DNA from 4 places in the Providencia sp. UF-183 genome. Region 3 is predicted to be linked to each of the others. Evidence: predicted binding sites of a transcription regulator. Region 3 holds the regulator's gene; each other region holds the start of a gene.
What was found. The regulator PurR, encoded in region 3, represses purine synthesis genes. The targets are predictions, from matches to a motif close to CANGCAAACGTTTGCNTG.

Region 1 (7,500 bases), on a different contig from region 3:
TGACACATCGCTTTACCAAAGACTTAGAACAACATGTCCGCAATGCTGATTTGCTGGTTGTGGCTGTCGGTAAACCGAATTTCATCCCAGGCGAGTGGATTAAATCGGGTGCTATTGTGGTTGATGTGGGCATTAACCGCTTAGAAAATGGCAAGGTGACAGGTGATGTGGACTTTGATGAAGCATCAAAACGCGCAGCGTGGATCACCCCTGTTCCGGGTGGTGTTGGTCCAATGACTGTTGCAACACTGATTCAAAACACGCTGCAAGCGTGCGAAGAGTATCACGATATTTAATGTATTTTGGAGTTATTCATGGAAATTTTCAATCTTGAAGGGCACCCACATGTTGAACTGTGTGATTTGCTGAAAATTCAAGGCTGGGCAGAAAGCGGTGCAATGGCAAAAGCCATGATCGCTGAAGGTTTAGTACAGGTTGACGGCGAAGTCGAAACCCGTAAGCGCTGTAAAATTTTGGCAGGCAAAGTTGTCTCTATGGGCGACGAACAAGTCAAAATTGCAGAGTAATATTATTGGTAAGCTGATATTTTCAGCTTACCAATTACCCTAATTAAGATCTTACTCGACCCAATGCATTATCTATCCGAATACTATTTAGTATGTCTTCTGGTACTCTACCATCAAAAGTAAATTGAATCATTTTACCCTTCCCATCATCGACTGATTTCTTTTCATTAGATTTATTCAGTTTCGCTGACTCGTATATTAATTCAACTGTTCGACTTATCAGCTTTGAATTTTCATTTCTTGGGAGGTTCAGCTCACTAGACCAGTTCTTTACATGCATCACAGGGACTTCATGTCGATGGCCATTTCGCATAACGACTAAGTTAAAGCATTCAAACTTTAAATTTTCAGTATTTCCATTTTTATTTATACCAAATTTTTTTATTTTCAAATCACCAAACTGCTGTTCTTTAACACCTTCTGAAAACAACATTTTCCCTTGCTTTTCTTGGTGCTCCGCTGATGACCAGACAATCACCACCTTGGGTTTATTTTGCATAATATCAGAGAGGAATTGTTCAATAGGTGGTGTTTTGGGCTTGATCGGTTCAATGTCTGCCATTACCACCTTTTGTTCGCTTTTTATCGGTACTTGTTTGGCATTAATTGGTGCTATTGTGCTTTCGGAGGGTATTGCACTTGGAACATACCAAGTGGCCTTGGGCATATTCACTGGCTGCCTTTTAATTCCCACAAGATTTTGTAAAAAAGTAACGAGACGTTTTTTAACGGGTGTTGCAGGCCATAAACTTCTGATTGATATGCTAATTGGTGATACCATAATTATTACCCTCATTTCAAATAATAGCGCCATCATATTGTTCGCACTGTTGATGGCTGCATTTTGTTCATTAATTGAGCTTATTATTTGATGGAAAAATAATTATTTCTTGCAAATTTAGCCACTAAATAGAAAAACGGCCAGATATTGAATCAATACCTAGCCGTTTAGTTTTATCGAACTCTAATTTTTTAATGTATTCAATACGCTAAATAGTTCAAATTGCAGCTAGGCGTCAAGGGAAGTTATCCTTAGGAGCATACATAAGTATGTGACTAAGGTAACTGGGCGCAGACAACAACGCTGCGGTTTGAAATATGACGCGTACGCTTACTTACGACGCCAAGTAGTCCCCGCCGATGAATCCTCCAGCACAATGCCCATCGCCGTTAATGCATCACGTGCAGCATCAGCTTGTGCCCAATCTTTATTTTGACGAGCATCTAACCGCTGTTGAATTAACGCTTCGATTTTTGCAACCTCCGCATCATCTTCACCTTGAGCGCCGCCTTTTAAAAAGCTTTCTGGGTCTTGTTCCAGTAAGCCAAGAACGCCTGCTAGTTCACGCAGTTCAGCTGCCATACCGTTAGCAGCGGCCATATCTTCCGCTTTCAAACGGTTGATTTCACGCACCATGTCAAATAACACGGAATAGGCTTCTGGCGTATTGAAGTCGTCATTCATGGCTTCAACGAAGCGTGCTTTAAAGGTTTCACCGCCCGCTGCTTTTGCTGATTTATCTGTGCCACGTAATGCTGTGTACATACGCTCTAACGCAGTACGCGCTTGCTTCAGGTTTTCTTCTGTGTAATTCAGTTGGCTACGATAATGGCCTGAAAGCAGGAAGTAACGCACTGTTTCGGCATCGTAATACTCGAGCACATCACGAATCGTGAAGAAGTTATTGAGAGACTTCGACATTTTCTCTCTATCAACCATCACCATCCCTGAGTGCATCCAATAGTTAACATATGGGCCATCATGAGCACAGGTCGATTGCGCAATTTCATTTTCATGATGCGGGAACATTAAGTCCGAACCACCACCGTGAATATCAAAATGATTACCCAATGTTTTGCTATTCATCGCAGAACACTCAATGTGCCAACCCGGGCGGCCTAAGCCCCATGGTGACTCCCAGCTTGGCTCCCCTTCTTTGGACATTTTCCAAAGCACGAAATCCATTGGGTTACGTTTAACGTCTGCAACTTCAACGCGAGCACCCGCTTGAAGCTGTTCTAAATCTTGACGAGATAACAGCCCGTAATTTGGGTCAGTTTTCACTTCAAACATCACATCGCCGTTATCCGCCACATAAGCATGGCCACGTTCGATTAAGCTTTCAGTTAGCTCAATAATTTCGCCGATGTGGCGTGTGGCACGTGGTTCGCTATCAGGGCGTAGAATATTCAACGCATCAAAATCTTTGTGCATTTCCGCTAACATGCGAGTGGTGAGTTCTTCAACACTTTCGTTATTTTCTGCAGCACGTTTAATGATTTTATCGTCGATATCCGTCACGTTGCGAACATAATTCAAATCATAGCCTAAATAGCGCAAATAACGGCTAATTGCATCAAATGCCACAAATGTACGGCCATGGCCGATATGACACAAGTCGTAGATAGTGATGCCACACACATACATCCCAATCTTTCCTGCGTGGATGGGCTTAAACTCTTCTTTTTGACGACTTAGTGTATTAAAAATTTGTAGCATCTGGACTTTTCCATGTAAGTGAAAAATGATTATCGATTTCTATCGGTAAAATACCATGTTATTGAACCCCGATCACCTTAAGAATGCAAGGGTTTACCCTGCCTTTTCTTGTTGAATTCAACAGGCATTTAATACACACCTATTATGCTATAAAGCACCGGCAAAATGCACTGTCACTTCAAGTCGGGTTTTATCTGTGATATAAACGTGCAGATCTCAACGCTTTCGCAAGATAGCGCACAAAAAACAATTATTCAGGATAGCTATTATGGTTACATTTCATACCAATCACGGCGACATTGTTATCAAAACATTTGACGATAAAGCGCCAGTCACAGTCGAAAACTTTTTAACTTACTGCCGTGAAGGTTTTTACAATAATACCATTTTCCACCGTGTTATTAACGGCTTCATGATCCAAGGCGGTGGTTTTGAGCCGGGCATGGAACAAAAAAACACGAAAGCGCCTATTAAAAACGAAGCAAACAACGGCTTAAAAAACACCCGTGGTACGCTGGCAATGGCTCGTACTAACGACCCTCACTCTGCCACCGCACAATTCTTTATCAACGTTGCTGATAATGACTTCTTAAACTTCCGTTCAGAGCGCCCAGATGGCTGGGGTTACTGCGTATTTGCTGAAGTCGTTGAAGGCATGGACGTGGTTGATAAAATCAAAGGCGTTTCTACTGGCCGTAGCGGTTTCCACCAAGACGTTCCTCGTGAAGATGTTGTGATTGAAAAAGTGACTGTCAGCGAGTAATCCTGCCTCTATGTCCACTTACATCATTGCAGATCTGCATTTGAGTGAAGATGAACCGGCGATCACCGCCGGTTTTATCAATTTTATTCAACAGCAAGCCATCCACGCCGATAGCCTGTATATCCTCGGTGATTTTTTCAATTATTGGGTGGGCGACGACGATAACACCCCGCTTCATCAACGTGTCGCAAACGAGCTAAAACAGCTCACAGCAAAAGGCATTCCTTGTTATTTCATTCATGGCAACCGCGATTTTTTAATCGGTAAACGCTATGCCAAGCAGTGTGGAATGACAATTTTGCCCCAAGAAACCCTTCTCGATATTTATGATAAGCGCATTTTAATTCTACACGGTGATACCTTGTGCACCGATGATATGGCTTATCAAAACTACCGTAAAAAAGTTCACACGCCTTGGATCCAACGTGTTTTTCTCACACTTCCGCTGTTTATTCGCCGTCGGATTGCGCAAAAAATGCGTCAAAACAGCCAATATGCCAGTAGCATGAAAGCGGAATCCATTATGGATGTTAATCCACAAGCGGTTGTTGACGCACTACAAAGACACCAAGCCCAATGGATGATCCACGGCCATACCCACCGCCCCGCCATTCATGAAATCAATATTGGCGGAAAGCTACATTTCCGTGGAGTATTAGGTGCATGGCACCATGACGGTTCTGCCTTTGTGATTAATGAACAAGGCATCGAACTGATTTTCTTTCCCTTCGAATAACCACAGACAATTTCTTGGTCGTAAACGCGACCGTTTGCTTATTTATTAATCACGCAAACGTTTTCCTTGCTGCTTTGTCGTGATATGATCGACTCAATTCAATTCTCCACCTTCGGGTGACGTTTTTTTCAATACAGGAAAGCACCAAATGACTGCCCAAGCTTCTGCTCAATCTGCGGCAAAAATCGCCATTGTTATGGGTTCGAAAAGTGATTGGACGACCATGCAGCACGCTGCTGATGTATTAACCGAACTCCAAATTCCTTTTCACGTCGAAATTGTCTCCGCACACCGTACACCCGATAAACTGTTTTCATTTGCCGAAACTGCCAAAGCAAACGGCTTTGATGTAATTATTGCAGGCGCTGGTGGTGCAGCCCATTTACCGGGGATGTTAGCGGCCAAAACCTTAGTGCCTGTTTTTGGTGTTCCTGTACAAAGTGCCGCACTCAGTGGAGTTGATAGCTTATATTCCATCGTCCAGATGCCAAAAGGCATTCCTGTGGGCACCTTGGCGATTGGTAAAGCAGGTGCTGCAAATGCCGCATTACTAGCGGCGCAAGTCTTAGCTATCGCTGATGACGCTGTTTTTAAGCGCTTATCCACATGGCGTGAAACACAAACTAACGACGTACTCAATAACCCAGACCCGAGGGACGCGTAATGAAACCCGTTTGCGTACTGGGTAACGGTCAACTCGGCCGTATGTTGCGCCAAGCTGGTGAGCCGCTGGGCATCGCGGTATTCCCTGTTGGGCTAGATGCAGAACCTGAAGCCGTTCCTTATCAGCAAAGTGTGATCACCGCTGAAATCGAACGTTGGCCTGAAACGCCATTGACCAAAGAATTAGCACGCCACAATGCCTTTATTAACCGCGATATTTTCCCGCGTTTAGCCGACCGCTTTCCGCAAAAGAGCCTGTTTGATAGTTTAAATTTGTCAACCGCCCCTTGGGCACTGCTTGAATCCCCAGAACAATGGTCTGAATTATTCGCCTCACTAGGTGATTTTCTGATAGTCAAGCGCAGAACAGGCGGTTATGACGGGCGCGGCCAATGGCGTGTACGCCCCGGCGATGAAATCAATCTACCTGCTGAAATCTACGGTGAATGCATTGTCGAGCAAGGCATCCCTTTTGATGCTGAAGTGTCTGTCATTGGTGCACGTAATGCTGCGGGTGAATCCGTTTTTTACCCTATCACTCACAATTTGCACCAAGAAGGCATCTTACGCACCAGCGTTGCGTTCCCAAAATCCACAAATCCCCAGCAAGAGACCGCACAAACTATGTTAAGTGCGGTGATGGATGAGCTTGGTTATATTGGTGTGATGGCGATGGAATGCTTTGTTGTCGGCGACACACTGCTTATCAATGAAATTGCCCCTCGCGTACATAATAGCGGGCACTGGACACAAAACGGGGCCTCAATCAGCCAATTTGAGTTGCATTTACGTGCCATTTTGAATCTGCCAATGCCATCCCCTGAAGTATTCAGCCCTGCGGTGATGGTGAACTTAATTGGTACTGGTGTGAATATTGATTGGCTCAATTTGCCACTCGTCCACTTGCATTGGTATGAAAAAGAGGTGCGCCCAGCCCGCAAAGTTGGCCACTTAAACCTCTCCCACAGCGATTGCCCACTGTTAGCCGAAACCCTTAGCGCATTAATTCCTCTGTTACCAAATGAGTACAAAAGTGGCATTGAGTGGGCAAATGCAAAATTAGACTGGTACTCTCGTCAATAAATAGGGAAAATAGCCCTTAATCGATGCCCGAACTTGTTTTCGGGCATTCTGCTATTTTCGCCGTCATCCAGATGATAACTCTCCTGACTAAAGGTGTGCGGCATGACTGGAGTTACTATGTCCTCGCAGCATTTTAGTCCGTTTTATCAGTGGTGTATTTTAGTTCTGTTAGGGCTAGTGTATTTTTTAGCCACTGCGACCACTTTCACCTCATTAGGTGTTGTTTTGCCCGAAATGATCAGCGAACTAAAGTGGAGCTGGAGTGAAGCAGGTTTCGGCTTTACCTTATTAGGTCTAACTTGCGGGTTAGCAAGTTTCCTACCTTCCCTGTTAATCCGTAAAGTCGGTGTGCGAGCCACATTATTGCTCGGCACCTTGGTGTTCGTTGCAGGCTTTTATAGTCTTTATTCCACCAACACCATCAGCACCTATTTCTTAGGAACCGCCTTGATTGGTATTGGTTTTACCTTATTAGCTACCGTGCCCGGCACTTACGTACTTTCCCGATTATTTGAAAAACAGTCCCTCGCTTTTGGCTTGTATTTCACCATTGGTGGGCTCGGTGGGGTTGCAGGGCCATGGATTTATTTCTACGCCTCAAACCAATTGGGCTCGTGGCGTATGCACTGGGTTTTATGCGCGGTCTATCTCAGCATCGTCACACTTATCACTATCTTTATGCTGCGAGAAGGTAAACAAGAGCAAGAACACGCCAAAAAAGTGATGCAAAAACAGGTCAGTAATGCAAGCAAACCCATTTACCGTACTGCCGAAGTATGGACAGTTGGACGCGCTCTGCGTACGTGGCAATTTTATTTAATCGCTGCAACTTATACGTCATTTTTATGGTGTGGGATTACCGTAAATAGCTTTGCAGTTGCCCATATTGAAGAACGAGGCTTCGGTATGACAGTAGCGGTTTCATTACTGAGTACGATGGCTTTTGTAAATGCATTCTCACGTTTTATTGGTGGGGCTGCTGGAGAATGGCTGGAGCCGAAAAAACTGCTTATTGGCAGCTTAATTATTATGGTGTTAGGGGTTATCTTCCTCAGTATCGCAAGCTCTTGGTTCTGGTTAATTTTATTTGTGCTGTTTGTAGGGATTGGTTACGGCATGACATTCTTGGCCTCAAGCGTTTTGCTATCAAACTACTTTGGCCGCGGGCCTTATTTAGAGCTATTTTCTGTGGTTAACTTGATTTCAACTATTGCCTGTTTAGCGCCAT
Region 2 (7,500 bases), on a different contig from region 3:
TCTTGTTCGCGATTTACCAATACCTGCACTTCTTTATTGAAGTCCTGCACGCCCATACTTAGGCGGTTAAAGCCTTCATAGCGCAAGTGGTCAATCATATCGAGTTCAATTTCACGCGGGTCGACTTCAATAGACATTTCCACATCATCGGCAAAATGAAAATATTTTTTCAATAAGCCAACTAAATGGCTAACTTGGGCTTTATCAAGATACGTCGGCGTACCGCCGCCCCAATGCATTTGCGTGACAGTGCGGTTTTTTAATAAAGATGCGCGCTGAATAATTTCTTTTTCAATAACTTTTAAATATTCATCCGCTTTATGTTTTTGGCGAGTAACTAATTTATTACAGCCACAGAAATAGCAGAGTTTATGGCAAAAAGGAATGTGCACATACAGGGACAAAGGACGTTCAGGATAACGCGCCGTGGCGCTAATAAACGCTTGTTCATCATAGTCTTGATTAAATTCCAAGGCGGTTGGATATGACGTATATCGCGGCCCTGAATAATTGTATTTCTGAATGAGAGAAAGATCCCAAACAATATTTTGCTCTGACATAACATTCCTCAATTGACCAAAAGCTCAAACCATTACAACGGGTTGCACCTTATTTAATTTGTTATTCGGTGAGTGTGAAAAAACTTCACAACATAGTGATATTATAAATATGTTAGAGAAAAGAGACTTGATGCAACATCAAAGAAAAGTGAGTTTGTAGAAAAAAACAGACGCATCCCCCGCTTGCACGAGGGATGGTTAAACGAAGTTATTTGCTTTTTAAGATGCGCATAATGTCATCTAATTTATCTTCGTCTTCTTCCTCTTCTTCTTCAGCATATTCAATGCCTAAGATATTCATCAGTTCGTCAATACGGTCTAAACAGGTATTGATGTATTTTTGCTCTTCTGCATTAACCGTTTCGCCATCTTCTAGGCGCGCTAATAAGCTATCTAAGCGGTCATCGCTTTCTAACAGCTCTAACTCTTTTTCAGGCGTCAGTTTTTCTTTAACAACTGGCTGTTTTTTCTCAATAACAGGCTTAGATACTTGTTTTTCATCGATAATTAAAGGGATCGGCTTTTTGCTACCCAAACGTGGGTCAACTAACGAATTCTGTCCACTCTTTTGATTATTCGATGATGAGTCTTGATTACGGCTGCCTGACTTATTCCCACGATGTTTTTTCTCGCGTTTACGTTCACGGCCTTCCGCGTTTAATTCTTCTTTGGTTTTACGGTATTTTTTCTTTGGCTTAGCTGCCGGTTTTTTTGGTGCGTTCATGGTCTGATACCTTGATAAAGTCAGTTTCTGCTGCGAAATCTAGCAGGATCCCATAAAGGGGGAAAGCACTAGTTTGCAATTTCAGCGGATTTTTTATTCCACCCTGCCTTCGCAACAGTACTTTACTGATTATACCTTAAATAATTCGAGTTGCATGTAGAGGATAAGAAGTCATTCAGAAAGGAAAAATTAATAGTCCACTGCCACAGTTCATAATATGGGAAGAGCTAGTGCTCCAATGCTCTAAATAGTTTGTGCTGTAGCAAGGCGGCAAGAGTTGCTAATCCCTAGGAGCATACATAAGTATGTGACTAGGGTTAGCAACCGCAGCCAACAACGCTACGGCGCAAAATATGACGAGCATTCACGCCACAGCTTGAAGTATGAAGAACATTTTAGGCGTCGACTAAAATCATTTTAAGCAAAAACATCGCCGCCACTAAAATCACGCACAGGCCCAGATCACGCCAGCGCCCTGTCCCGATTTTCATCGCACAGTACGCAATAAACCCTAACGCAATCCCTTCGGTAATCGAGAAGCTAAACGGCATCATCACTGCGGTAATAAATGCAGGGACAGATTCCGTTAAGTCATCCCATTTCACGCGAGTCAGGCTTGATGTCATCAACACACCGACGTAAATCAATGCGCCCGCGGTTGCATAAGCAGGAACCATACCCGCAAGTGGAGAGATAAACATGGTCAATAGGAATAAGATGCCGACAACAACTGCTGTTAACCCCGTACGCCCACCGACTGACACCCCTGAAGAGCTTTCAATATAGGCCGTTACCGATGAGGTTCCCATTGCCGAACCAGCAACAGAGCTTAAGCTATCGACATACAAAGCTTGCTTCATCCGCGGGAACGTTCCTCGTTCATTAGTGATCCCAGCTTTGTCTGTCACACCAATCATGGTGCCTGATGAGTCAAATAAATTGACCAACATAAAGGCAAAAATCACGCCAGATAGCGCTAAATCTAATGAGCCAGCGAAGTCCACTTGCCCTACTACGCTAGTGATACTGGGTGGAATAGAGAAAATACCGGTGTATTGCACATCTCCCAGAGCCAGACCAATTAAGGTAGTCACGGCAATAGACACTAACACCGCCGCATGGATGTTACGCGCGGCTAAGATAGCAATAATAAAGAAGCCCAGCGCGCCTAACCACACGTTATGGTGTGTTAAGTTACCGATTGACACTAGTGTATCTGGGTTTGCCACGATAATACCGGAGTTTTTCAACCCCATCATCGCGATAAATAAACCAATACCGCTGGTGATCCCCACACGTAAGCTCAGAGGGATATTAGCAATAATCCAGTAACGAATGCGGAATAATGTCAGGATAAATAAGCCAACTGCGCCCCAGAAAACAGCGCCCATCGCCACTTGCCATGAATACCCCATCGCGCCAACCACCACGAATGCAAAGAAGGCATTCAGCCCCATCGCCGGTGCAACCGCAATCGGTAAGTTAGCGAGTAAGCCCATCAAAATACTGCCAATTGCCGCAATCAAGCAGGTGGTAACGAATACCGCTTTGATGTCCATGCCTGCAATTGACAAAATTTGAGGGTTAACAAAGACGATATACACCATCGTCAGGAAGGTTGTGAAGCCAGCAACAACTTCAGTTCGTGCGGTTGTGCCGTGTTCTTGTAATTTAAAAACACGCTGAAACAAGCTCTGCGGTTGTGCCGAGCTAGAAGATTGATTACTCATTAGATATCGCGCCCAAAAAAAGTTTTTTTCGCCCTATACTACAATTAAAAATCGCAAAAGAAAACGATTGCGTGAAGTTCAACAGGCAAAATGTCCTAACTAACTGATACAACGCGATGAATTATGAAAAAGAATAAAAATGGGTTTTGGTAAGATGGCGGTATAAAAACCGCCATTCCTATTTAGGATAGTGCTAACAATTTTTGTCTACGCCAAAATAATAAGCTGCGCCTTGCCGCCAGCTTGTGCGGGTCATTTTGTGCACTGAGTTTTTTTGCCACTACATTGGCAATGATTTCTACCGCAAAGCACATCACAAAATAGATAAATGCCACGAATAAGAAAACTTCCAGTGGATAAACCATTTCGCGGTTATTCACTTGAGTTGCTAAGAAAGATAATTCTGCCACACCCACAACATAGGCTAATGAAGTGTCTTTAATCAACGCCACCCATTGGTTAATAAACGACGGCACCATCATACGTAACGCTTGGGGTAAAACGATATTCCACAATACTTGCCAACGACTGAAACCAAGAGACAACCCTGCCTGCCATTGCCCTGCGCCTATTGCTAAGATCCCTGCTTTTACAGCATGGGCTAAGTAAGCCGATGTGATCAAGGCGAGTGCACAGACCACCGTGGTGATCCCGGGGATCTCTGTGCCTAATAAGATAGGCAACAAGAAATACGTCCAAAATATCAACATAATGACAGGAATTGCACGGAAAAAGCCTAAAACTGCCGCAAATAGGTTAACCCAAAAGCCACGTAGCATGGCTAATGCAATACCGCCCAATGTCCCTAAGACAATGGATGCCGCCCCTGCCAACAAGCTAATCACCAGTGTCAACGCTGCCCCTTCTAATGGGCCATCAGGGAAAGTCCCAAACAGTAAATATTGCCAATTTTGTTCGATTACTGAAAAATCCATGTTACACCCCCTGAGCCAAGTTACGTTGCAGTCGCCATTGTCCCCAGCCTTCCATCAACGCAATAATGGCGATATACAGCACCGTTGCTACTCCAAATGCAGTGAAGGTTTGTAAGGTTTGGCTATCCACTTGGCGAGACACATAAGAGAGCTCCGCGACGCCAATCGCCATGGTTAATGAGGAATTTTTCACTACATTCATATACTGCCCAAGTAACGGCGGCATGGCGATTTTGACCGCTTGAGGCAATACCACCAATTTCATCGCCTGCCACGAAGTCAGCCCCAGCGCAAACGCGGCATATTTTTGGCCTTGGCGTACCCCACGGATCCCCGCGCGAATTTCTTCTGCAATAAAGGGAACGGTGTATAACGTTAACCCAATAAAACCGGCTAAAAATTCAAAAGAAGGCCAACCTACAGTGAGCCCAAATACGTTGATTTCATGAGGCGTATTTAGCCATTCCATCGCCGCAGAAGGGAGAATTTCTCCCGAGGCGAAATACCAGAAGAATAACTGCACCAACAAAGGCGTGTTTCTAAAAATAGAAATATAGATGCTCACTCCCCAGCGTAGAGGAGCAATCTGGCTATCCTTTGCTGATGCAACTAAAAAGCCTAAAAAGGTGGCAGCAATAATGGTGCAAATCGAGATCCAGACTGTTAAAACAAAGCCATAGCCGAACCATTCAAGGTACTGTGGCGCTAATAAATGCGCAGACCAAAAATCACCGCTGACAAATTTCTCAAACATAGTTCACGACCTATTTCTTTCACATCCTGTGACTAAAAAGCTCACCCCGTATAACCAAGAACCCCGCACACAGTGCAGGGTTTCAAATCACTTACTTCTTGCCACTATCGATTAAGACTGTGGTTGTTGTTCGCTCAGTGGGGCAAATTTAAAGTCACCGCGTGGTTGGGCAGCTTTGGTGTCTGGACCAAACCAACGGTTATAAATCACTTCGGCTTTACCATCTTTTTCCAGTTTCAGCAGGGTTTCATTCACGTTTTCAACTAAACGCGTTTCGCCTTTGCTAGCAGCCAGAGCTTGGTACTCTTTGGTTAAGCTAAACGGTGAAATTTCAAAATCTACTTTTACTTTTTCTGGTAGATTACCTAATAAGCCAACCAGTTTTGCATCGTCTTGGGTAATCGCTTGGACGTTACCATTACGCAGCGCAGCAAATGCTTGTGGGGTATCGTCATAAGAAATCACTTTGGTATCTGGGAAACGTTCACGCAGCGTCACTTCCTGCACCGTTCCTTTATCGGCACCAATACGCAGTGGTTTGATGTCATCAGGGGTTTTTAATACGCCTTTACGAGCAATAAATTTTTGCCCTGTGGCGAAATCAGGGATGGAGAAATCAACCTGTTTTGCACGCTCATCGGTAATGGTGAAGTTCGCCCCAATCAGGTCAACTTTACCAGAGGTCAGCAGTGGAATACGGTTTGCAGGGTTTGTTGGACGCAGTTCAAGTTTCACCCCTAAGCTATCTGCAATTTCTTGCGCGATATCAACGTCATAACCCGCTAACTTTTTAGTTTGTGGGTCAATAAAACCAAATGGTGGGTTGCTATCAAATACGGAGATGCGGATAACACCAGCTTGTTTAATATCATCTAATTTATCTGCGCTAGCGACATTCGCTGTCAGCGCCAAACCTGTAAGTAAAACAGTCGTCAGAATACGAGCTTTCATTGAATACCCCTAGTGGTAAATTTATGTAAATCGACCACCACACGCTATCAACTATCTCTTAGCACCTGAAATAATATTAAATAATATATTTATAACAAAATGGAATATATGAGTGTATAAAAAAGGGGCAAACTCTATAACAAAGGCCCCCGAATATGGCTTTCACCATCAATAGACTCTTATTGAGCAAGAAGAAAGTCTGTATAAAAAATTTAAGCTAAATTATTTACCTGCAATATAAATACGTTAATTAATGATTCTAACTTTAAGTCTTTCATGTTGTGCCGAAACTGCAATAACTCATCATCAGAAACAATGCTCTAAATAGTTCGTATTGTGGTTAGGCGAGCGCAGCCAACACCGCCACAGCACGAAATATGACGAGCATTACTTGGTGAGCATCTTCTCGAGATTATCCCCACCCACATGACGGAAATCCTGCCCCTTCACATAGTAGAAAATAAACTCACAGATATTTTGGCAGCGGTCACCGATACGCTCGATTGAGCGCGCACAGAACAGCGCTGTTAGCACGCTTGGTATGGTGCGAGGGTCTTCCATCATGTAAGTCATTAACTGACGCACAATACCTTCGTACTCTTGGTCCACTTTCTCGTCTTCGCGGTAAATACGGATGGCTTCTTCGAGATCCATACGTGCAAACGCGTCCAACACATCATGCAGCATTTGCACCGTATGGCGGCCTAGTGATTCTAAACTGACGAGAAGTGGCTGATGTTGCTGCGAAAATTTCTCCAATGCGGTTTGGCAGATTTTATCGGCAACGTCACCGATACGTTCCAATTCCGCGATGGTTTTAGAAATTGACATAATCAGTCGCAAGTCACTCGCCGTTGGCTGACGCTTGGCAATGATTTTTACGCACTCTTCATCAATGGCCACTTCCATCATATTGACTTTATGGTCATTTTCGATAACTTCGCGCGCTAGAGCTTCATCCTGATTATGCATCGCCGTGATGGCTTTGGTGAGCTGTTCTTCGACCAGCCCTCCCATCGTCATTAATTCAGTATGGATATGTTCCAGTTCCGCATTGAACTGCCCAGATATATGTTTGTTGTGATTCAGCGTATCCATCGTCGGCTCCATATCAACCGTAGCGGCCAGTAATATAATCTTCAGTTTGCTTCATTTCTGGGGTGGTGAACATCTTATCGGTATGATTAAACTCAACCAATTCACCTAAATACATAAATGCTGTGTAATCAGAACAGCGTGCGGCTTGTTGCATGTTGTGGGTAACAATCACGACGGTATACTCTGATTTTAATTCACTGATTAACTCTTCAATACGCCCTGTGGAAATAGGGTCCAATGCTGAACAAGGCTCATCCAGCAATAACACTTCGGGGCGAATCGCAATACCGCGAGCAATACACAAGCGCTGCTGCTGCCCCCCCGACAAGCTGTAACCGCTTTGGTGCAGTTTGTCTTTGGTTTCATTCCACAGTGCCGCTTTGGTTAATGCCCATTGCACGCGCTCATCCATTTCCACACGAGACAATTTTTCAAACAAACGCACGCCAAACGCGATGTTGTCGTAAATAGACATTGGGAATGGTGTTGGTTTTTGGAACACCATGCCCACTTTTGCACGTAATAATGCGATATCTTGTTTGTCTGTCAGGATGTTTTGACCATCCAGTAAGATTTCGCCTTGTGCGTGTTGTTCGCCGTACAGCTCATACATTTTATTGAAAGTACGTAATAACGTGGATTTACCACAACCCGATGGGCCGATAAACGCCGTAACTTTGTTTTTCTCAATGTCTAAAGAGATATTTTTCAGTGCGTGAAACTTGCCATAATAGAAGTTGAGGTCACG
Region 3 (7,500 bases):
AGGGTTTGTCGCGATTGATGGTATTAGCCTAACGGTTGGGGATGTTATCAATAACCGTTTTTGTGTACACCTAATCCCAGAAACGTTAGAAAGAACGACGTTGGGGCAAAAGCGTTTAGGGGATAAAATTAATATTGAGATAGACCCACAAACTCAGGCGATTGTTGATACTGTAGAGCGCGTGCTTAATCAAAAAGAGCAAGAAAAATTGTTGCAGCAGGGCAATGATTTAACAGAAGAAACTAAAGTAGATTAATAAGTTATCAATATTTTGACATTATTCAGGCTATAGCAATACTCTTTTTACTATAGCCTGAATAAAAATAATGAAATTTTAGATTTGGTAGGATAAAGGTGCTTAATCAAGTGTAAAGTTGTCAGAAATATCGAGTCAATAACACCACAGACTGCCAAAACAGCTAATTTGATTAAAACCTTGCCCTATTAGTTAGTTATTTTTCACTAAAATTAACAGAAAAACTGGCATTATCACGTTCAATCGCTTCAACTAAACGCCTAAAATGTGCGCTATTTTTGTGCATTTCAAGTGCATGGGTGCTTTCCCATTCTTCAAAAACAATATAGCCATTTTCTTTAGCCATAAGATCATACTGTATACAACCTTTCTCACGGCGGCTTAGTTTTGCTAAGTCACGAACGATTTCCCTAGTTAAATACCCATCCGTTCTTTCAGTTGTAATTTGGGCATACACAACAATACTCATTCCGTTCTCCTTATGTATTAAGAACTATCTTAATGGGTACTTGGTTTTTGTATTGTAAAAAAGCGAATAATCTGATTTTAAAAAGGCCGACGGGGTCATAGTGAAGTATCTTTTGAAATCACGGTAAAAATGAGACTGATCATAATAGCCAGTTTCAAACCAACGATAAGTGTCTTGATCTATCACCATGCTTTTTAGAACATGCTCTAAACGGCAATTGATCTGGTAGCGTTTAGGCGTAATGCCATACTCTTTTAAAAATTCCTTTTGAATGATGCGCAGATGTAAACCTGTCTCATCAGCAATGTCGGTGATTTTTTTTGTAGGATTACGATAGAGCAACTCAATGATGTCATCAGTAAAATGTGGCTTTTTGCTGGCTTTAGTTTGGGTAAAGCAATCTAACAATTCCTTAAAAGAGGAATTCGCGAGCGCTTCAAACCAGTTATCTTGCCAGATTTCACCGAGGGCAATGGGCCTATCCGTATAATTGAATATACGTTGGGGTAATAAAAAACGTAAGGCATCATGGCGGATACGCAGTACCATGGTTTTTGCATGGTTAGGGTTTGCTGTAAATGTGTTGATTCTCGGTATGATGAGTTGAAATGGGTTAGTCGTGGAGTAGCCATCGGCAGACATACAGATGGGATCTGATGAAACCCAAATCTCAGCCCCTGTCCCTGGAAATATTTTAATCGCACTGGTGAATTCTTTGATAATCAAAATAGAACTAACAAAGCCTTTCAATTCATCTGGCGGATAATATTGTTTCAACATCATACTTGAGCACTCATTATTTGATATGGCAATGATAGCGTTTTTTGACAAGAAAAATAACCATTGAAAACATGAGTTTTAGAAGATAAAAAAATAAAATGACTTTTTATTAGTGGAATACGCTTTAATTAGGTGAAAGTGGTTAGTGAATGATGCGTTAAAGCGCATTTTTAAGCAAATACTTCCTGTTACTGAATATGACAAAAGTGCCGCCAGTGCCTACAGTTAGCTTAAGAATAATATATTTGGTGAACGGTCAGTTTGTAATTAAAAACTGCGCCGCATAGCTGCGGCACAGTGTATAACGAATCTAAAGCAATTAATTTGCTTGGCAATCTGCTTGCTTCAATGTTTTTTCACATTTAACAGCACAACGTTGCATAAAGTAACCAATCGCCATTGGGATAATAGTAAAGGCCATCACACCCGTTGTTGCAAGAAGCGGGTCAAAGGCTAAAGCAGAAACTAACAAACTTGCCAAGAAACATAAGCCAAGTTGTAAGGCGTTTTGTAAGGCGGCTGCTTTACCACTTGCGCTAGGGAAGGTATTTAACGCTTTTGAAACGGCTATTGGGTACGACGCCCCGTTCATGGCAGCCATAAAGCAAAATGGAATTAAAATCATGGTTAATGATGGTGTGGTATAGATAGCCATGATGAATAAGATAGACATGCTAACCGCATAACCAATTAATAGTAGCGGGAATAAGGTTTCGGCACGTACTTTGGCTAAAACTAAACGGCAACCATAACCACCAACAATGAAAGCAAGAGTTTGGGGGATGTAGCTTAATCCAATATCCGCAGGGTTAAAGCCCATATTGCGCAGAATAAACGGCGAACCGGTTAGCCAAGCAAAAAAGCCCGCACTGCAAGAGGCATAAACTAAAACGTTGCCACTGAAGATTGGTGAGCTCAGTAATTTACCAAATGAAACTTTGGCTTGAGGCTGGTTTTCATCCTCGTGTTTTTTGACAGACACATTTTTGAGGAAAAACGTTGGTAACAGTAATAACACACCGACAGCCATCAAGATTAAAAAGATAGCTTCCCAAGTTTGGTGTTCGAGCACCCATGCTCCTAATAACGGCGCAAGTGCAGGGGAGAGCGCGACTAATGGCATGATTGATGCAAACACTTTTTGGGTGCTTGCCTCATCATAGCGGTCAATAACAAGGGCTTGCCATAAAACGGCGGCGGAGCAAACACCAACGGCTTGTAAAAAGCGTAAAGTTAATAACTGTGTTGCTGTAGTGACCCAAAAAATTGCCAAACTGCTCACAATAAAGATAGTCAGCCCAACAATTAACACTGGTTTGCGGCCAAGTTTGTCTGAAAGTGGGCCCCAAAGTAGCTGAGCAAACGCGAAGCCCGCTAAAAAGATACTGAGAGAAGCACTGATAGCCCCTTCGGTTGTGTGCAACGTGGTCTGCATTGCACCAAAAGCAGGCAGGTACATATCAATGGCTAAAAACCCCAACATGCTTAATCCAGCAAGATATAGCATAAATCCAGGGGAATTTTTTTTCGCAGTCGTCATAATTATTTACTTATCTGATATTTAAAAAAATGTTAACGGTAGTGCCATTGTATAGGCTATTTTTTTGTCTTGTGAAACGGTAATATTTGGATCTTGCCATCAAAATATTTGAAAGGAGATGCTATGTGGTCTGCTCATGCTCTTGAAGTGATTGATGCGGTTGCTCGGACGGGGAGTTTCAGTGGTGCCGCAGATGAGTTACACCGCGTGCCGTCGGCAATTAGCTATACAGTTAAACAAGTTGAAGAATGGTTGGCAGTCCCTTTGTTTGAACGGCGACACCGAGACGTTGTTTTAACCGAGGCAGGGCTGATTTTTATTAAAGAAAGCCGATCTGTTATCAAAAAAATGACAGAGACCCGTCATCAATGCCAACAAGCTGCGAATGGCTGGAGAGGTCAGTTCAGTATAGCGGTAGACTGCATCGTTAAGCCTCAACGCACCGAGCAGCTTATCCTCGATTTTTATCGTCATTTTCCTGATATTGAATTGTATATACACCCCGAGGTTTTTAATGGTGTTTGGGATGCATTAGCTGATGGTCGAGTAGATGTCGCCATTGGCGCAACACGGGCTTCACCAATTGGTGAACGTTATAGTTTTCGAGATATGGGGTTTATGTCGTGGATGTGTGTTGCAAGCCCTGACCATCCTTTAGCGAAAATAGGGCATAGCCTAACAGACGATGAAATGCGTGAGTATCCAAGTTTGTGCTTAGAAGATACATCTCGTAGCTTACCTAAACGCGATACTTGGGCGTTGGATAACCAACGGCGTTTAGTTGTCCCCTATTGGGAAAACGGCTTAGCCTGTTTAGCTAATGGGCTGTGTGTGGGGATGGTCCCTGAACATCGTGCAGCACCATTGTGTGCTGAAGGTAAATTGGTAGAATTGACACTGGCACAACCATTTCCATCAAGCCCATGCTGTTTAACATGGGTAGAGAAAAATACCTCTCCTGCGCTGAGTTGGTTATTAGATTATCTTGGTGATAATGAAACGCTCAACGCGGAGTGGTTATCAACATAAGTTGAGTTATCGGCGATAGTCAATAAATGGGCCGTCAGCAACAGAACGACGCTCAACGAGACGAGGGTGAACTTCAATAGTTTGAGCGTCTTCGCGCTTATTCACAATACGGTCTAGTAACATTGCGAACGCCATTTGACCCAAACGCTCTTTAGGTTGGTGGATTGTTGTCAATGCAGGGGTGAAATAGCGTGCGTTTCGCACATTGTCGTAACCGATGATGGAAATGTCTTGTGGAACACGCAAGCCCATTTCATCCGCGGCGCAAATAGCACCCATAGCCATGATATCACCACCACAGAAAACAGCAGTAGGGCGCTGTTTATGGCTTAAAATCTGCATCATCGCTTTATAGCCAGACTCTGGTTCAAAGTCCCCTTGAACAATCCACTCTTCTTTTAAGGTTACTTTGGCTTCTTCCATGGCTTTTTGGAAACCAGTCAGACGACCAATCCCTGTATTACGCTCAAGGGAGCCTGGGATCACACCAATGTCACGGTGACCTCTATCAATCAGGTAACGCCCTGCGAGATAGCCCCCATGGAATGAATTGTCGATAATGCTATCGGTGAAATCCCCGCGGGAAGTTCCCCAATCCATCACAACCATTGGAATATTACGATAATCTTCAAGCATCCCGATAAGTGTATCGGGGTATTCGGAACACATAACCAGCAAGCCATCGACACGTTTTTGCGCCAACATCTGTAAGTAGGCTTTTTGTTTACCAAGATTATTGTGAGAGTTACAGAGGATCAGTGTATAGCCTTTTTCGTAGCAGCTATTTTCAACGGACTCAATAACTTCTGCAAAGTAAGGGGCCTCACTTGATGTTGCTAACAAACCAATCGATTTGGTGTGGTTCACTTTTAAGCTACGGGCAACCGCACTAGGCGAATAATTGAGCGATTTGATAGCAGCCCAAACTGCCGCTTTGGTATCATCAGCCACAAAGCGCGTTTTATTAATAACATGGGATACGGTAGTGGTAGAGACGCCAGCGCGTTTCGCCACATCTTTAATCGTTGCCATGGGGGAACAAAACTCCTGACCAACTATAGGTCTCTCTAAGAATTCTAGTTAAAAAATTACCTGCATATTGATGCATAGATCCTTTGCTGGCAATAATTTAGCGATTTGTTGTCGATTTTGTCTGATCTAGCGCAAAAACGAAAGAAATAATTGATGTTATAACATGTGATATAGACACTGGTTTTGCTTTTTTGGATGTGTATACTCAGTAACCTTAATGTTTATGTGGTTATCATTAATTCAATTTTGTTAGGATGAGAGGAACTCATGGATACAGATGTTAAATATGGAATACTAGCAGCAGTGGGTTCATTAGCGATGATTATTTTCATTGCTGTACATTTATTTTAGTTGTGTTTCATCTTCATTGGGTGAATAAATAAGGGCGAGTAATAACTCGCCCTTATTCTATTGGGAAAACATATTAAATTAAGCTAAGTTCTCTTCTACGAACTTCCAGTTTACTAGCGCCCAGAAGTTTTCTAAGTATTTAGGGCGCGCATTACGGTAATCGATGTAGTAAGCGTGTTCCCAAATATCAACTGTTAAAACTGGTTTGTCGTCACCTGAAATAGGTGTTGCTGCATTGGAAGTATTGACGATTGCTAAGCTGCCATCGGCTTTCTTAACTAACCAAGTCCAACCTGCACCGAAGTTTTTGGTCGCTGCATCCGTAAATTGCGCTTTAAACTCAGCGAAAGAACCAAATGCCTTATTGATAGCATCTGCAACTTTACCTGTTGGCTCGCCACCTGCATTTGGCGCTAAGCAATTCCAATAAAAAGTATGGTTCCAAACTTGGGCAGCATTGTTAAATACGCCAGCTTCAGATGTTTTGATGATTTCTTCTAAAGATTTACCTTCAAAGTTAGTGCCTTTGATTAAGTTGTTTAAGTTAACAACGTAGGTATTGTGGTGTTTACCATAGTGGTATTCTAAGGTCTCAGCTGAAATATAAGGTTCTAAAGCATCTTTAGCATACGGTAGAGCGGGAAGTTCAAATGACATGACGTACTCCTTGATTGCTTTTGTATCAAAACATATGGGTGTTTGCTCGTAAAGTGAGCGAAATATTGTGCTTCGTTGTTTATCTACAGTTTTTTTGCCAGATGGCCTGTATGATTCTTAATATGTTAATAGTAACACGATTAACCCTATAAAGGGTAAAGGTAATCGTGTTGATAGTATGTTAACAACCAAATATTTGAATAATGTGTTATTGAAAGATAACGCCGTTAGGCGTTTTTACACATAAAAAGCGACCCTTGAAAGCTATTCAATTATATCGAGCATTTCTCGAAGAAGTTTCTCTGAAAGCATAGAACTTGCATCTGGTGGGAAATCCGTTCTCAGTGCAACATAACCTGTGAGTGCATTTTTTATAGAGGACTTAACTGAGTTTCGGTTGTGGCTAGCAAGAGTACTCGCCAGTATTTTCTCTGGGTCTAGGCCAAGTTGTTCTATGCGCCTAACTTCTCGTTGGGGCATCCCTGTACGGCGATACAACATTGGGCCAAGGATTTGCTCGCGAAAAAAAGAAATCATGCCAATTGCTTCATAGAGCTCACCACGTGCTAATTTAACGGTTGCATAATGAAGCCAAATCCATGCTCTTTCTTCAAACCAATTTGATGATTTTTCAGGCCAGTGGGGTTGTGATAATGCTAATTTCGCGTTGATGGTATTTTCTTCTCGTGCAAATAAGATGGCAGGGTTTTCAACACGATGTTCAAGCATATTCAAAGTGATAAATTTCAAATCCACATGTAAAAGCGGTGGGCCATATAAGCAAATTAGTAACCGAGGTTCTCCTACATGGTGCCCAGTGAAGGCATTAAGTAGTGAGCCGATATTACTTGCAAATTTTTGTTTATCAGATTGAATCTCATCGTAGTATTCATCTTTAATGACGAGGATAAAATCTAAATCTGAGTACTCATCAAATCCGCCATGCACAAGTGAGCCACCGCCAAGCAGTGCATCGACTCTAAAATCATGACGGATAATCGATATTAAGTGATTGATAAACGAGTAGTGAGAAGAGGGCAGCATGTCTGGAAGGCTCCTAAATTTAAAAAAGCCCTACAGAATAAGTTAACTAAGGCACTCATTGATTAAGATTAAATTAAAATTAGATAAAGTGGGTTGTAAAGGTTTTATATCAAGAGATTATGCAGGAACAATAGTAAGTAAGTATGGGATTTAGCCACGGACAACGACACTAGTTCCAGCCAATGAAGGTTCGTATTAAAAAAAGAACATTTATGAAAGCTATAGTGCTAAGTAAGTAGATAAAAGCTTTGAAAAATAGTGGCGTAATGTCCGGTTGTTGCCGATTTTTAATAATAAAAAATGCAATGAAAACAAAGAATGGAATGATTATTATCAGGGTTG
Region 4 (7,500 bases), on a different contig from region 3:
CTTGTCACTAAGGTGTCGGTATAGCTATGAACAATACCAGAAAGGGTTTTCATGGTACAAGGCATAATCACCATGCCGGCGGTACGAAACGAACCTGATGAAATGGCCGCTGCAATATCGCGGCTATCGTAGTTGTGGTCTGCAAGTTGCTGTACGTCTTTCACGCTGTATTGGGTTTCTAGTGCTAATGTTTGGCGGGCAGCGGCGCTCATCACTAAATGGGTTTCAACCTGTTCGACAGGTTTCAGTACCTCAAGCAACCTGACGCCATAAATCGCCCCACTCGCTCCAGTTAACCCAATAATCAGTTTTTTCATTTCTCTGCCCAATCCACGGTAATTTCTGAAGATTATATACTAAATTACGTGCGGTTGTTGGTGCCTATCCGAATAATCAATATTTTGGGGATGTGAGATTGCCAAGGATAATTCATGTTGTAGTGACTATAGAACGAATGAATTTTCTAGATAGTTTAATTGGTACAAATATTACTTAACGAATACCTTAAATTATTCATGTTGTAGGTAGGCGGCAAACAAACGAGACCCTAGGAGCGTAGATAACTACGTGACTAGGGCGAATTTGTGAAGCCAACACACCTACAACTTGAAGAATGATAGGTATTTTAGCCTTCGTTGTAGATTTCCAAATCCTCGACTTCACTCTTATCTTTCAACTTCAGCTCGTCGTCTTTACGTAAGTTTTCCAGATAATCTAAATAACTTTGGTCAATGTCTTTGGTGACATAAATGCCATCAAATACAGAACATTCGAACTCAGTAATTTCTGGGTTTTCCTCACGAACAGCATCAACTAGGTCGGATAAATCTTGGAAAATTAACCCATCTGCGCCAATTAATTTACGAATTTCATCCACTTCACGGCCATGAGCAATCAGCTCGTTGGCATTTGGCATATCAATACCATACACGTTCGGGAAGCGAACTTCCGGCGCTGCTGAGGCAAAATAGACGTTCTTAGCACCCGCTTCACGCGCTAATTCAACAATTTGCTCAGACGTTGTGCCGCGGACAATAGAATCATCGATTAATAACACATTCTTGTCGCGAAACTCTGCGCGGTTAGCATTCAGTTTACGACGTACCGATTTACGGCGCTCTTGTTGACCCGGCATGATAAACGTACGGCCGACATAACGGTTTTTAACAAAACCTTGGCGGTAGGGTTTATTCAAGATATGAGCGATTTCTAAGGCAATATCGCAAGAGGTTTCTGGGATTGGGATCACTACATCGATGTTGAGATCTTCCCACTCACGCGCAATTTTCGCGCCGAGTTTTTGGCCCATACGTAACCTTGCGTTATACACCGACACTTTGTCGATAAAGGAATCTTGGCGAGCAAAATAGACGTATTCAAAAATACATGGTGTCAATTGTGGGTTGTCAGAGCATTGGCGTGTGAATAATTGGCCTTTCTCTGTGACATATACCGCTTCGCCCGGAGCGACATCACGTAAAAATTCAAAACCGAGCGTATCGAGCGCGACACTTTCAGAGGCAACCATATACTCATGTTCGCCATTTTCGGTGATACGGCGGCCTAATACTAACGGGCGAATACCGTGAGGGTCGCGAAACGCTAACATGCCATGGCCGATAATCAGGGCGACACAAGCGTAGGCGCCACGCAGCTTTTTGTGCATCGCGGCGACTGCGCTAAAAACGTTGTCTGGTTCAAGAGGGAAATGGTCAAATCTATCCAGTTCATACGCCAGCACGTTAAGCAAAATCTCAGAATCCGACGTCGTATTAACATGGCGACGCGCGGTTTCAAACAAACTGCGTGTGAGTTCGTGTGCGTTTGTCAGATTACCATTATGAGCAAGCGTGATACCAAATGGTGAGTTCACGTAAAAAGGCTGCGCTTCTGAAGCACTGGAACTGCCTGCGGTTGGGTAACGAACATGCCCTAACCCCATGCAACCTTGTAACCGAAGCATATGGCGCGTTTCAAACACATCTTTCACAAGGCCATTCGCTTTACGTAAACGAATATTATTTTTGCCATCAATAGTGGCAATACCTGCTGCATCTTGCCCACGGTGCTGGAGCACTGTTAAAGCATCATAAATTGATTGGTTAACTGGTGTAACACCAGCGATCCCGACAATACCGCACATTTGGTCTTTCCTCATCAGCCAGACGGAGAGATGTTCTCCGGTAGGAAACTTGACGCATTTTGCAGGTAGTCAAAAAACCACCTGATAATATGACTGAACTGTGGAATAAACTCTGAACGCTGCCAATCCTCACTTTGAGGAAGCGGTGTAAAGGTATCGAGAAAGAACAACAAAGCCGATACAATCAACACACCACGCAGAGCACCGAAGCAAATCCCCAGAACACGATCAGTGCCTGATAAACCCGTTTTTTGCACTAAAGAGCTAATCACATAGTTCACCACCGCGCCTACAATTAATGTGGCAATAAATAATGCGGCGATGGCGATGCCGTTTCGCACCAGTACATCCTCAAAGCGGGTAAAGTAGTCCGCTAAATAAGGGTAAAATGTACTTGCGACAAAAAAAGCACAGCCCCATGTCACCAGTGATAGTGCCTCACGAACAAAACCACGGATCAAGCTAACCAGTGCCGAGAAGCCAATAATGGCGATAATTGCGTAATCTATCCAGACCATATTTCATCCAAAATTTGCACTCACGACATCAGCGAAGTGCATTCTAACAGAAAACGAAAACGTTTGCGTAACCATTTTTCTATCTATTTACAAAAAATAGCGGCGAAAAGAAAAAATCATAATCGCCGCAGTAAGTTACTAAATCCCCTTACCTTTTAGGGATTATTGTGTCTATTTATTAGGGTTTAAATGTTTGAATTATCCCTTTTGTCCCAGTAATCGCGTTAAGTTCAGGAAGAGCAGCTTCTAGCTTTTGTCTAGATGCCTCAGGCCCGACATAAATACGCGTAAGTTTATTGTTCACGGGCTTAGCTGGAACGGTATACACTTGGTAACCCGATAACCGTAACTTCGCCACAATCTCCTCAACCTTGTTCGCATTGTTCAATGCAATGACTTGAACCACAAACGCTTTGCCTTGCGGCTCAGGTTTTACCTCTGGTTTCGGTTCGGGCTTAGGTTCTGGTTTCGGCTGTGGTTTTGGTTCCGGCTTAGGCTCTGGTTTAGGTTCTGGCTTCGGCTCAGGTTTTATTGGCTCGACTGTCGCAGGGACATTTGCCGCCACTTGTTCATTTTGCTGCTGGGTAATCGCCTCTGATAGCATGGCCTCAGAAGCCCCTTCCGAAGAAGCACTCGCACTATTATGTGCTAATGGTGCAATCGCTTCGATATCTTCTTCGTCACCCGGTTTCGGGATAATAGGAATGGCCGCAAATTCATTTTCATTATATTTCTTATCGCCATCAAGAAGCGCAGGAAGTACGATGACCCCTGCCGCAACCAGAACAATGACGCCAGCAAGACGATTTTGAAATTTACTAGCCACCAGCACTATCCTTTTTGGTTTTCTAATAACATCATGACATGAGCGACGGTGTGAAATGACCCACAAACCACAATCACGTCTTGTTCTTGCGCATCAACACAGGCTTGCTGCCACGCTTTTTCAACACTATCAAACACATTGGCTTTAGCGATATGCTGGCTCAATTGAGCCACATCTGCCCCTCTAAATTCAGTTAATGGGGCTAGATACCAATCCGTCACTTCCTGCGATAAACACTCAAGAGTGCCTTTAATGTCTTTATCGCCAAGCATTCCAACAACTGCACGAATACGGCGACCTTCAACCGCAGGTAAGCCAGCTAATTTACTGACTAAATACCCTGCCGCATGGGGGTTATGCGCCACATCCAAAATCATTAATGGCTTCTCGCCAATAATTTGGAAACGCCCCGGCAATTGAGCTGATTTTAAACCTTGGACAATAGCGGTATCCGTGACTTTTTTAGCAATATCTGCATCAATTTGCAGTAAGCAGCTAATCACACCTAATGCTGTTGCTGCATTTGCCAGCGGCACATTCGGTAATGGCAGATTATGCCACTCACGTTGCGAACTTTGCCAAGACCAACTCGCTGCTTGTTCGCTATATTGCCAATCGACGCCACGGCGGAACAGTATCGTGCCAATTTTATCGGCATATTGCCCAATCGACTCTGGCATATCAGGCTCGCCCACCACGCCATAATGACCTTGACGGAAAATACCCGCTTTTTCATGACCGATATGTTCACGATCAGAACCCAGCCAATCGGTATGATCGAGCGCAATGCTGGTAATGGCTGCAATATCTGCATCCACCACGTTGGTGGCATCTAAACGCCCACCTAAGCCCACCTCTAAGATAACGATATCCAGTTTAGCTTGCTTAAATAATTGTAGTGCAGCCAACGTGCCATATTCAAAGTAAGTGAGCGAAATATTTTCACGCTGCGCTTCAATGGTGGCAAACGCTTCACAGAAATCAGACTCGGAAAGTTCTTTCCCTTGAATACGCACACGTTCAGTGTAGCGCACTAAATGCGGAGAACTGTAAACACCCACTTTTAACCCCGCTGCCATCAAAATTGATTCCAGCGTATGGCAGGTGGTGCCTTTTCCATTGGTGCCTGTGACGGTGATAACTCTAGGAGCAGGTTGCGTCAGGTTCATGTGCCGAGCAACTTGGCCGACTCGTTCCAACCCCATGTCGATATTTTGGCTATGCAGGTCAGTGAGATAAGAAAGCCAAGCCTCCAAAGGAGACTTGGCTGTAGGAATGATTAGATTACTCATCATTTTTTTTATGCTTTGCAGAATCCTTTTCTGGTTCTTCGGCATTGATCTCATCAATGGCATTTAGGTCGATTTCTACCGTTTCTGCCACAATGATTGGCGTTTCAGTGAAACTTGGTTTGTTGGTTAACATCGCCAAAATTTCAGCCAGACGATCACGCATTTCAGGGCGACGAACGATCATGTCGATGGCGCCTTTTTCCAGTAAGAATTCACTGCGTTGGAAGCCTTGTGGCAGCTTTTCACGTACAGTTTGTTCGATAACACGCGGACCTGCGAAGCCGATCAGCGCTTTCGGTTCTGCCACGTTGATATCACCTAACATGGCTAAACTTGCTGAAACACCGCCCATGGTTGGGTCAGTTAACACAGAAATGTATGGTAAACCGCGCTCTTGCATTTTTGCTAAAGCAGCACTGGTTTTCGCCATTTGCATCAATGATAACAACGCTTCTTGCATACGTGCACCGCCGCTTGACGAGAAACACACCAGCGGACAGTTATCTTCCAGCGCTTGCTCTACCGCACGGACAAAACGCGCACCCACGACGGAGGCCATTGAGCCACCCATAAAAGCAAATTCAAACGCAGCAGCGACGACAGGCATCCCTTTTAAGGTTCCTTTCATCACGATCATTGCATCTTTTTCGCCAGTTTCTTTCTGTGCTGCGGTAATGCGGTCTTTGTATTTTTTTGAATCTTTGAACTTGAGAATATCTTTTGGCTCAAGTTCGCTACCGAGTTCTGTCGTAGAATTTTCATCAAGGAAAGTTTCTAAGCGCTGACGGGCATGGATACGCATATGGTGGTCACATTTTGGACACACAGATAAATTGCGTTCTAATTCAGCACCGTATAAAACTTGTCCACAGCTATCGCATTTAGTCCAAACCCCTTCTGGGATGTTGGCTTTGTGAGATTGGGTCAAGTTACCTTTCTTTAAAATTTTTTCAATCCAGCTCATTAATGGACCTTTTTGTCTGATTCACTCTGGTTATCACCAGTATGTAATTTTTTGCCATTAAACCACAATGATATCTCACTGTAGATAAAAACTTTTTAAACCACTTAGTGGTTATCGATTTTTTGCGCTGCCGCACGCTTTTCTTTTGCTGCAATTCGGCGATGACGAATAATTTCAACCACGCCCGGCAGAATTGAAACAAAGATAATCGCGACTATCAGTAATTTCAAATTCTTTTGTACGAACGGTAATTCACCAAAGAAATACCCTGCATAAGTGAATAATAATACCCAAATAAATGCGCCCGTCACATTATAAAATGCAAAGTGACGATAAGACATTTTGCCCATTCCTGCAACGAAAGGTGCAAAAGTTCTGACTATCGGCACGAAACGCGCCAGTATAATCGCTTTACCGCCGTGTTTCTCATAAAATGCATGGGTTTTGTCTAAATAGACTCGACGAAAAATCTTTGAATCTGGATTTTTAAATAATCTTTCCCCAAAAATACGCCCAATCGTATAGTTTACCGCATCACCAATAATTGCCGCAGTAATCATTAGCGCTACCATTAAATGCACGTTAAGGTCGTTACTGTCTAAGGACGAAATGGCGCCCGCGACAAATAATAACGAATCCCCCGGCAAAAATGGTGTGACCACTAACCCTGTTTCGCAAAATAGGATCAGGAATAGAATACCATATACCCACGTGCCATAATCTCTGACCAGTTCAGCGAGGTGCACATCGATATGTAAAATAAAGTCGATAATAAAACTGATAAATTCCATATAATCCTCATTAATAATAGCATCCGTGCTATTTGCAGTAATTATGAGATAAAGTTAACGTCGATTTACATCAGTTCATCGCCAAGAAAAAGTGGCCCCATGACATTACTTGGGAGCGCAAATTTCTCTGGATAATCCACACTGACCAAATAGAGCCCTTCCGCTTTTGCCGTGGCGGCAGCTTTAGTTCGGTCTTTTAATTCAAGAAGATGAGCCATCCAATCAATCTCTTGATTTCCGCAGCCAATCTCCAGCAAACTACCAACAATATTTCTCACCATATGGTGAACAAACGCATTGGCTTTAATATCTACCACCACATAATTCCCGTGGCGGCTCACATTGACGTGCATAACATTACGCCAAGGTGTTCTAGACTGACACTGGACTGCTCTGAATGAGGTAAAATCACGCTCCCCAATCAGTGCCTGCGCCGCTTCATGCATACGTTTTTCATCCAATGGATAATGAAAATGGGTCACACCACTGGATAAAATAGCGGGCCGATAACGGTGATTAAAAATCACATAGCGATAACGGCGCGCCGTTGCACTAAAACGTGCATGAAACTCATCATTGACAGGTTGGCACCAACGTACCGCAATATCTGGCGGTAAGTGAGTATTTGCCCCCATCGTCCAAGCCGCTTCTTTGCGCTCAGCCGACGTTTCAAAATGCACCACTTGCCCCGTTGCGTGAACGCCTGCGTCTGTTCGCCCCGCGCAAAATACGCCAATCGGCTCAGCGGCGATTTTCGACAAGGCTTCCTCTAGGCAGCCTTGTACACTTTTTACTTCTTGCTGGCGTTGCCAACCAAAATATCGGCTGCCGTTGTATTCAATACCTAACGCGATACGATGCAACTTTGTTGACTCGGACATCAGTAAAACAGCTCCTGAGCCAGTTTTTCTGCCGTTTCAACCGCCATTAATGCGCCACCGAAACGCACGTTATCTGCCACTGACC

Region 1: the regulator PurR is predicted to act here: its motif matches at 4,577-4,594, upstream of purE (5-(carboxyamino)imidazole ribonucleotide mutase).
Region 2: the regulator PurR is predicted to act here: its motif matches at 3,071-3,088, upstream of AC4IFT_RS11090 (NCS2 family permease).
Region 4: the regulator PurR is predicted to act here: its motif matches at 2,714-2,731, upstream of cvpA (colicin V production protein).

The regions. Positions count from the first base shown of each region.
Region 1 covers NZ_JBSICD010000001.1:203,493-210,992, reverse strand. The annotation lists gene folD (bifunctional methylenetetrahydrofolate dehydrogenase/methenyltetrahydrofolate cyclohydrolase FolD) at 1-296, shown strand, start outside; gene ybcJ (ribosome-associated protein YbcJ) at 315-527, shown strand; gene AC4IFT_RS00835 (protein-tyrosine phosphatase family protein) at 571-1,308, opposite strand; gene cysS (cysteine--tRNA ligase) at 1,639-3,027, opposite strand; gene ppiB (peptidylprolyl isomerase B) at 3,296-3,790, shown strand; gene lpxH (UDP-2,3-diacylglucosamine diphosphatase) at 3,801-4,526, shown strand; gene purE (5-(carboxyamino)imidazole ribonucleotide mutase) at 4,675-5,190, shown strand; gene purK (5-(carboxyamino)imidazole ribonucleotide synthase) at 5,190-6,272, shown strand; gene AC4IFT_RS00805 (MFS transporter) at 6,375-7,500, shown strand, end outside.
Region 2 covers NZ_JBSICD010000009.1:194,367-201,866, reverse strand. The annotation lists gene hemN (oxygen-independent coproporphyrinogen III oxidase) at 1-560, opposite strand, end outside; gene yihI (Der GTPase-activating protein YihI) at 769-1,284, opposite strand; gene AC4IFT_RS11090 (NCS2 family permease) at 1,680-3,014, opposite strand; gene AC4IFT_RS11085 (amino acid ABC transporter permease) at 3,197-3,949, opposite strand; gene AC4IFT_RS11080 (amino acid ABC transporter permease) at 3,951-4,703, opposite strand; gene AC4IFT_RS11075 (ABC transporter substrate-binding protein) at 4,815-5,654, opposite strand; gene phoU (phosphate signaling complex protein PhoU) at 6,042-6,752, opposite strand; gene pstB (phosphate ABC transporter ATP-binding protein PstB) at 6,766-7,500, opposite strand, start outside.
Region 3 covers NZ_JBSICD010000020.1:2,510-10,009, forward strand. The annotation lists gene AC4IFT_RS16930 (riboflavin synthase subunit alpha) at 1-256, shown strand, start outside; gene AC4IFT_RS16935 (putative quinol monooxygenase) at 453-725, opposite strand; gene AC4IFT_RS16940 (helix-turn-helix transcriptional regulator) at 750-1,508, opposite strand; gene punC (purine nucleoside transporter PunC) at 1,825-3,048, opposite strand; gene punR (DNA-binding transcriptional activator PunR) at 3,169-4,074, shown strand; gene purR (HTH-type transcriptional repressor PurR) at 4,081-5,106, opposite strand; gene sodB (superoxide dismutase [Fe]) at 5,536-6,114, opposite strand; gene AC4IFT_RS16965 (nucleotidyltransferase domain-containing protein) at 6,379-7,158, opposite strand.
Region 4 covers NZ_JBSICD010000004.1:62,951-70,450, reverse strand. The annotation lists gene AC4IFT_RS04630 (UbiX family flavin prenyltransferase) at 1-317, opposite strand, end outside; gene purF (amidophosphoribosyltransferase) at 626-2,143, opposite strand; gene cvpA (colicin V production protein) at 2,158-2,661, opposite strand; gene dedD (cell division protein DedD) at 2,840-3,487, opposite strand; gene folC (bifunctional tetrahydrofolate synthase/dihydrofolate synthase) at 3,493-4,782, opposite strand; gene accD (acetyl-CoA carboxylase, carboxyltransferase subunit beta) at 4,772-5,743, opposite strand; gene AC4IFT_RS04600 (DedA family protein) at 5,848-6,534, opposite strand; gene truA (tRNA pseudouridine(38-40) synthase TruA) at 6,600-7,415, opposite strand; gene AC4IFT_RS04590 (aspartate-semialdehyde dehydrogenase) at 7,415-7,500, opposite strand, start outside.